One region of the Halomonas sp. AOP43-D1-4 genome, then DNA from elsewhere that is predicted to be linked to it. Evidence: predicted binding sites of a transcription regulator. Region 1 holds the regulator's gene; the other holds the start of a gene.
The links. The regulator sigma-54, encoded in region 1, starts transcription at its own class of promoters, with help from an activator protein. The targets are predictions, from matches to a motif close to TGGCACNNNNNTTGCTNT.
Positions count from the first base shown of each region.

Region 1 (4,266 bases):
GCCGCTGGCAGGTTGCGGGCATCAATACTGACCGCTAGATGCGTGCGCTCACCCTCGTCACGGAGTTCGTCAACCAAAGAACCAAGCAACATGGCGGGGAGATTATCAATGGCGTAATAGCCAATATCTTCCAGCGCTTGTAATGCGATTGATTTGCCAGAGCCAGAGCGGCCGCTAATAATCACCAGTTGCATAGTGGCTCTCTCTGATTGAACGTATAAAAGGGATAACGCATGAAAATGTGTTAGTCGTTATGGGCGATTATGGAGCGGCCTGTTCGCGAATCTTGCCCATTAGCAGGTCAAGCAAATCGTGCTGGCTGCTGGTTTTGCGTAATGCCTGGCGTGTGCTCGCATCATTCATAATGGTGGCCACTTGGCCCAAAAGCGACAAATGCGTGTCGTCAGCCTCTTCGGGAACCAGCAGCACAAAGACGAGGTCGACCGGGTCGCCATCAATAGCATCAAAATCAATAGGTTCTGATAATTTTAAAAAACCCGCAATAGGCGTAACGCAATGTGGGCTGCGCGCATGGGGGATGGCGACGCCGTTACCGATCCCCGTGCTGCCAAGACGTTCCCGGCCGATCAGTCGGCTGAAAACTTCCTGGCTATCCAGACTGGGTGTATTTTGAGCGATAAAGGTGCTGAAAAACTCCAGCACCCGCTTTTTGCTGCCCCCGGGCACGTCGTAAAGTACGCGCTCCGGGGGGAGGATGGTTTCCAACGTCATTGAATTAACGCACGCCAGCGCCTTGGGCGCGAGCTTGTGCTTTTTCCTTGTGCTTAACGAGTTGACGATCAATTTTGTCTGCTAAGGCGTCAATAGCGGCATACATATCGACATCTTCGGCGTCGGCATGTAAGTCGGCGCCTGCCGCATGAAGGGTGCACGCGGCATGTTGGCGCTCCTTCTCAATAGATAAGGTGACTTGTACCGTGGTGATGTGGTCGTAATGACGTTCGATGCGTTCAAGTTTTTCATTAACGTAGTCACGCAAGGCGTCAGTCAGTTCTACATGATGACCCGTGATATTTACTTGCATTGACGTGCTCCTTATCCATCGGACTGAATTTCGATTGTAACCCTTTTTACGGTGTTGCAAAGCCCCTGTCGCGAGTTTTGCCATTTCTCTTGTAACGACTAACGCAAACGACGACGTTCACTTGATGAGGGAATGCCCAGCGACTCACGATATTTCGCCACCGTACGGCGTGCCACTGTGATGCCGCCATCTCCCAGTAATGTCACCAAACGACTGTCCGAAAGAGGTTTGCCGGGAGGCTCATCTTGAATCAACTTTTTAAGCCGGGCGCGAATCGCGGTGCTTGAGTGGCTGTCTGCGCCATCCTGCCCGCTAATTTGGCTTGAGAAAAAGTACTTAAGTTCGAAGATGCCCCGTGGGGTATGGATATATTTTTGTGTGGTGACCCGAGAAATGGTTGATTCGTGCATCTCAACCGCCTCGGCAATATCGGCAAGAATCAACGGCTTCATCGCTTCTTCACCGTGCTCTAAAAAACTGATTTGGCGAGTGATAATCTCGCGCCCTACGCGTAGAAGCGTGTCGTTGCGGCTGGACAGGCTTTTGATTAGCCAGCGCGCTTCTTGCAAGTGCTCTTTTAAAAACTGGTTATCCTGACTCTTGTCTGCACGCTTGATTAAACTGGCGTAGTCGGGCTGGATACGCAGCCGGGGCAGGGCTTCAGGGTTTAGCTCCAGGTGCCAGCCTTCATGATCATGACGTACGACCAGGTCGGGCGTGATATAGCTATCGTCGGTGACGCCATAAGCGCTGCCTGGGCGTGGGTCCAGGCTTCGGATCAGACCGATCACATCGTCTAGCTGCTCATCGTCCAAGCTTAGGCGGCGCTTTAATAGGCGCATGTCATTTTTGCCCAGCGCTTCAAGAAACTGACGAACCAATCGGCGCGCGGGAACCAGTAGGGGCGTGTCGTCGGGGAGCGTTGCTAGCTGAAGCATCAAACATTCGCGCAAGTCACGGGCGAAGACGCCCGTTGGCTCGAACTGCTGTAAGCGCATCAGAGTGGTCTCCAACTCTCGCTGGCTGAGACCTTCGATGCTCTGAGCACGTAACCCATCGCGGATATCGTTGAGCGGCTGCGTCAGGTAGCCATTGGCGTCCAGTGCATCAATCAGGCTTTCGGCGATTAGCTGCTCACGAGCCGTAAAGTCGGTCATCGCCAGCTGCCAAAGGAGATGTCCATGCAGGCTTTGTCCCGCGGCCTGGCGTTCAAAATCGGGGCCTTCGCTGCTGCCAGAGCTACCCATGTCCTGGTAAGTATCAGACCAGTCGCTATCGACAGACAGTTCCTCGGGAATGCTTTCTGACCACTCCTCGTCAGGTGTTTCGACGGTCGCCTGCTCGCCGAACTCGTCTTCCTGCTCCAGCATTGGGTTGGCATCCAGTGCCTGCTGAATTTCCTGACGTAGATCCAATGTCGATAGCTGTAGCAGTGCAATCGCTTGCTGCAGCTGAGGTGTCATGGTCAGCTGCGTACCGATACGCAATTGGAGAGAAGCTTTCATGACCATCTGAGAACCACTCGTTAATCGGAAAGCTTCACCCTAGTGCGAGTCATGTTGTTGTGCAAGTGCAATAAGCATGCCACTGATAAAATTTTTACTGCAGATCACTGTTTAGCGGTGAAATTAAATTCATAAGCGAAAATCAGCACCCAGGTAAACTTCCCTCACTTTTTGGTTATCAAGGATAGTCTGAGGGCTGCCGCCAGCAATGATGTGGCCGTCACCGACAATATAGGCGATATCGCAAATATCCAGTGTTTCTCGGACGTTATGGTCAGTAATTAGCACGCCAATGTGGCGCTGTTTTAAGGCGCGAATAATGCTCTTGATTTCACCAACCGAGATGGGGTCGACACCTGCAAATGGCTCATCCAGCAAGATAAACGCGGGCTCTGTGGCCAAGGAGCGGGCAATTTCGACGCGTCGCCGCTCGCCGCCGGAAAGGCTCATGCCCAAGCTGTCACGGATGTGGGTAATATGAAAGTCGTCAAGCAGGGCCTCAAGCCGCTGCTCTCGTCCTGCCCTGTCCAGATCTTTGCGGGTTTCCAGAATCGCCATAATATTATCCGCAACCGATAGCTTGCGAAAAATAGACGCTTCCTGGGGTAGATAGCCAATGCCGGCCATCGCGCGTTCGTGCATGGGAACGCGGGTTAAGTCTTGCTCGTCGATACGCACCGTACCCGCATCAGACTTCACCAGGCCCACAATCATATAAAACGATGTGGTTTTGCCCGCGCCGTTAGGGCCAAGTAGGCCTACCACGCTGCCTTGAGCAATCTCCAGGCTAATGTCTTTAACCACGCGGCGGCGCTTATAGCTTTTTGCCAAGTGATTGGCGTAAAGGGTTTTTATGGGCGGTGCTTCCGCAATAGACATGGTTGGCTCCTATTGCGCTGGCTGAAGCGTCATACGAATACGCTGCGGCTCGCTACCGTTTGCATCGGAGCGTGCCTGCACCACTTCGCGGTCAATGAAGTACTCCAGGCGGCCACCGGTAAACTGATCACCCGCCTGGGTCAGTTCGGCCTGGTCAATAAGCTCTACACGCCGCTCTGCTACGTGATAAACCACGCGTCGTGCCCATCCTTCCATCGGCGTGTCCTGATCATCGAGTTGATTGCGTAGGTAGGCGCGCTCCCCGGTGGCAATAGCGCGAGAAAGCTCACCCGCGTCGTTACGGATAATTTCAACGCGATCCCCACGTAGCTGCATATTGCCTTGGCGAATATTGACATCGCCTGAATAAACGGCAGTGCCTGCACGCTGATCAAGGTCTAGCTGGTCGGCTTCTACTTCAATGGGGGCTTGGCTTGTCTGGGCCGCTGCCGATAGCGGCACCGCAAGGGCGAAAAGCGCGGTGCGAATAAAAGCGTTCATAGCGACTCCTAAGGATTTTGTGTTGCGGGGGGGTGATGGCCGCGGACGTTATCGGTTAGTCGGACCTGGCTATCATCAAGCCAAACATCCATACGTGATGCGCTCATTTGTTGAGGTGGCTGCTGAAACACGGCGGGCGCCTCGCTCCAGACATGACGCGCTACCCCATCATAATGTAATAACTCAGTATCAAGCTGCCAGCCTTCTGTAGGCGCCAGAAGCTGTGCATCACCAGACAGTGTTAGCGCTTGGGTGGTCGTGTTCAGAACGCCTTCGTTGGCGTGAGCGAGCCACTCTCGGTTATCACTATCAAACAGCGTCGCTTCGGGTTGAGTG
Region 1 is NZ_JBQSVY010000001.1:151,092-155,357, reverse strand. It holds gene rapZ (RNase adapter RapZ) at 1-194, opposite strand, end outside; gene ACT3RQ_RS00745 (PTS sugar transporter subunit IIA) at 262-732, opposite strand; gene hpf (ribosome hibernation-promoting factor, HPF/YfiA family) at 737-1,045, opposite strand; gene ACT3RQ_RS00735 (RNA polymerase factor sigma-54) at 1,144-2,556, opposite strand; gene lptB (LPS export ABC transporter ATP-binding protein) at 2,680-3,429, opposite strand; gene lptA (lipopolysaccharide transport periplasmic protein LptA) at 3,439-3,930, opposite strand; gene lptC (LPS export ABC transporter periplasmic protein LptC) at 3,939-4,266, opposite strand, start outside.

Region 2 (4,266 bases), on a different contig from region 1:
GCGACGACCAGTGGTTCACCGAAGTGTTTGATAGCCACGGCAGCGCCTTCTCGCTGAAGATCTCTGAAAAGCTGTTGGATGTGCAGAGTGAGTACCAGCACCTGGAAGTGTACGCCACCGAGACCTACGGCAACCTAATGGTGCTGGACGGCTGCGTGATGCTCACCGACCGTGACAACTTCCTGTATCACGAAATGATCGCCCACCCGGCGCTGTTTACTCACCCGGCGCCCAAGCGCGTGGTGATTATCGGCGGCGGCGACTGCGGCACACTGAAAGAAGTGCTGCGCCACCCGGGCGTTGAAAAAGTCACCCAGATCGATATCGATGAAGAAGTCACCAAGGCCGCAGAGCGTTTCTTCCCGGCACTGGTGGAAGCCAACGACGACCCACGCGCCGAGCTGCTGTTCGCCGACGGTGTGAAGTGGGTAGATGACGCTGCCGATGAAAGCATCGACGTGCTGATTATCGACTCTACCGACCCGGTCGGCCCCGCCGAAGGGTTGTTCAAGACTGACTTCCTTAAGCGCTGCCACCGCATTCTGAAAGCCGATGGCGTGATGGTGCAGCAGAGCGAATCTCCGCTTTATCACAGTGGCTCGATTATTCGTGAGCTGCGTCATGACATGCGCGAAGCGGGCTTTGCCAGCGTCGCCACACTGCCCTTCCCCCAGCCGGTTTATCCTTCCGGCTGGTGGAGTGTGACGCTTGCCGGTAAAGGCACCAACGTGGAAACCTTCCGCGAAGAGGCTGCCGCTAGCCACAAAATGCCGCTACAGTACTACACAGTGGATGCCCACCGGGGCGCCCTGGCGCTGCCACCGTTCATGCGTAAAGCGTTCGGCTAACGTTTATTTGAATAGCACGCCAGTAAGCGATGAGGCCGGGCACTGCTCGGCCTTTTTTGTGTCACCACGTTAAGGAACCAACAATGAAAACCCTTAAATGGATAAGCATTGGCGCGTGCGCCCTGGCCCCGACGGTTGCCTTGGGCACCACGTTAGAAACCGTTCAATCCCGCGATAGCGTACGCTGCGGGGTGAACGCCGCCCAGCCCGGTTTCTCCTCACTGGACGATAACGATACGTATCGCGGCCTGGATACCGATGTCTGCCGCGCGATTGCCGCGGCGGCATTAGGCGATGCCAGCAAGGTTGATTTCGTACCGCTCGACTCGGTGGAGCGCTTTACCGCGCTGCAATCCGGCGAAGTGGACCTGCTCTCGCGCACGACGACCTGGACCTCCAGCCGCGATACCACCCAAGGTATGCACTTTACCGGGGTGAGCTATTACGATGGCCAAGCATTCATGGTCGCCAGCGACCTGGGCGTGCAAAGTGCCGAAGACCTGGACGGCGCGGCAGTGTGCACTCAGTCAGGCACGACCAGCGAGCTGAACCTTTCCGACTATTTCCGTGTTAACGACATGCACTATGACGCAGTGGTGTTTGATTCTCCCGAACAGTCGATTGCCGGTTTTGAAGTCGGGCGCTGCGATGTCTTAAGCTCCGATGCTTCTCAGTTGTATGCCCAACGCATGCAGCTTGCCAACCCCGACATGGCGGTAGTGCTGCCCGAGATTATTTCCAAGGAACCGCTTGGCCCCGCCGTACGCCAGGGCGATGACCAGTGGTTCAATATCGTAAAATGGTCGCTGTTTGCCATGCTCAACGCTGAAGAACTGGGTGTCTCAAGCACCAATATTGATGAACACGCGGATTCCGATAATCCAGATATTGCCCGCCTGCTGGGCCAGGACGGCAGTTTTGGTGAAGGCATGGGACTCAATGACGACTGGGCTTACCAAATCGTCAAACAGGTGGGCAACTACGCCGAAATGTATGATCGCAACGTGGGCGTGGACTCTAACTTCAATATTACCCGTGGTTTAAATGCTCTGTGGCGCGATGGCGGCATTCAGTACGCCCCGCCTATCCGCTAGGGCTTACCGGTCAGCACTCTGCCAGCAACCATCGGTTGTCGCACCAAAACAGCGCATGCGGCAACCGTTTCTATTTTTTTGCACCTAAACTTTCGTAGAAGCAGAATCATTTTGCGTTGAAAAGCGCTGAATTTGGCGTTGTACCCACATTGGCATCTTCCTTGCTAGCTTTATATGTCATGCCTTCGCATGCATAACAATATTAATCGAGGAAGGGAATTACCATGTTGAACAAGAAACACTGGGTATTACTGGCCTCTGCAGGCGCCATCACACTGACAGGCGCCACTAACGCTAACGCAGCAACACTTGAAGAAACCATTGAACGTGGAGCCGTGCAGTGTGGCGTCAGCGACGGTTTGCCAGGCTTTTCGGCACCCGATGGTGATGGCAACTGGCAAGGGCTGGATGTCGATGTTTGCCGTGCGGTCGCCGCTGCCGTGCTGGGTGATGCAGATGCCGTCAATTACATCTCTCTCAATGCCGTTGAGCGTTTCACTGCGCTGCAGTCTGGCGAAGTCGATTTGCTTTCTCGTAACACGACCTGGACCACCACCCGCGATACCACGCTGGGTCTGAACTTCGCAGGCGTCAACTTCTATGACGGTATCGGCTTTATGGTTAGCCGTGACCTGGGCATCGGCGGTGCTGATGAGCTGGACGGTGCGGCGATCTGTATCCAAACGGGCACCACCACCGAACTTAACGTGGCCGATTACTTCCGCGCCAACGATATGGAATTTGATCCTATCGTGTTTGATACCTCAGAGCAGACCGTGGGCGGCTTCCAGGCTGGCCGCTGTGACGTTCTAACCTCGGATACTTCTCAGTTGGCGGCGCTGCGCATTCAGTTAGATGATCCGGATGGCGCCGTCATTCTGCCCGATATCATTTCCAAGGAGCCGCTGGGCCCGGTAGTTCGCCAGGGCGATGACACCTGGTTCAACATCGTGAAATGGTCACTGTTTGCCATGCTCAATGCTGAAGAGTACGGCGTGACCAGTGAAAACGTAGAGGAAATGACCAGCTCCGAAAACCCCGACATCGCCCGCCTGCTTGGCCAGGACGGTAACTACGGTGAAGGCATGGGGCTTGACGCTGACTGGGCTTACAACATTATTAGCCAGGTCGGTAACTACGCCGAAAGCTTTGAGCGCAACGTTGGCATGGACTCACCGCTTGAGATTGAACGCGGTGCCAACGCGTTATGGAACCAGGGTGGTTTCCAGTACGCTCCGCCGATTCGCTAAGCGTCTCGCTTGACCCGGCCCGTCGCGCTTAGCAGATAAGTGCCGACGGGCCATTTGATTGACCTTCCGTGTAGCGGAGACGCCACCCATGTCCATAAGACCCAACACTCGCCCCGCTGGCCACAAGCCACCGTTTTGGCGAGACCGTGCCAAACGCGCACTTGTTTTTCAGCTGCTTTTAACGGCAGCCGTTGTCGTGTTTTTGCTGTATATCGTCGGCAATACTCAGGACAACCTATCCGCCCGGGGTATCACCACCGGTTTTGGCTTTTTAAATAACACCGCAGGCTTTGGTATCGTACAAAGTCTGATCGACTACTCCTCTCAGGATACCTACGGCCGCACCTTTTTGGTGGGCTTACTCAATACGCTATTGGTCGGCGCCTTGGGTGTGGTGGCTGCGACGCTGATTGGCTTTATTGTCGGCATTGCTCGCCTGTCGCCCAACTGGCTACTGGCACGCCTGGCCACCGCCTATATCGAAACTTTCCGCAATATCCCGTTACTGCTACAGATTTTTTTCTGGTACTTCGCCGTGCTGCGCACGCTACCCAGTGCAAGGGACAGCCTCTCGTTTGGCGAGGTTATTTTTCTTAACGTGCGTGGTCTGTATCTGCCTGAGCCGCTTTTTGAGTCAGGCTTTGGGATGATTCCAGCGACCTTTATCGTCGCGATTATCGCCAGCATTGCGCTGTGTGTGTGGAACAAGCGCCGCCAAGAGGCAACCGGTCAACGCATCCCTGCCGGGTGGATATCGCTTGCGCTGATTCTGGGGCTGCCACTGCTGATTACGGTCGCCACCGGCGTACCGATCACCTGGGATATTCCGGAACTGCGCGGCTTTAACTTCCGCGGTGGCTTTACCGTGATTCCGGAATTTCTGGCGCTGTGGCTGGCGCTTTCTATCTATACCGCTGCGTTCATTGCTGAAATTGTCCGCTCGGGCATCCAGGCCATTTCCCACGGCCAGACCGAAGCCGCCCAAGCCCTGAGCCTGCCGCGTAACCTGGTGTTGCGCTTGGTGGTCATTCCGCAGGCGCTGAGGGTCATTATTCCGCCCCTTACCAGCCAGTA
Region 2 is NZ_JBQSVY010000026.1:8,971-13,236, forward strand. It holds gene speE (polyamine aminopropyltransferase) at 1-848, shown strand, start outside; gene ACT3RQ_RS17300 (amino acid ABC transporter substrate-binding protein) at 932-1,942, shown strand; gene ACT3RQ_RS17305 (amino acid ABC transporter substrate-binding protein) at 2,167-3,192, shown strand; gene ACT3RQ_RS17310 (amino acid ABC transporter permease) at 3,281-4,266, shown strand, end outside.
Region 2: the regulator sigma-54 is predicted to act here: its motif matches at 2,093-2,110, upstream of ACT3RQ_RS17305 (amino acid ABC transporter substrate-binding protein).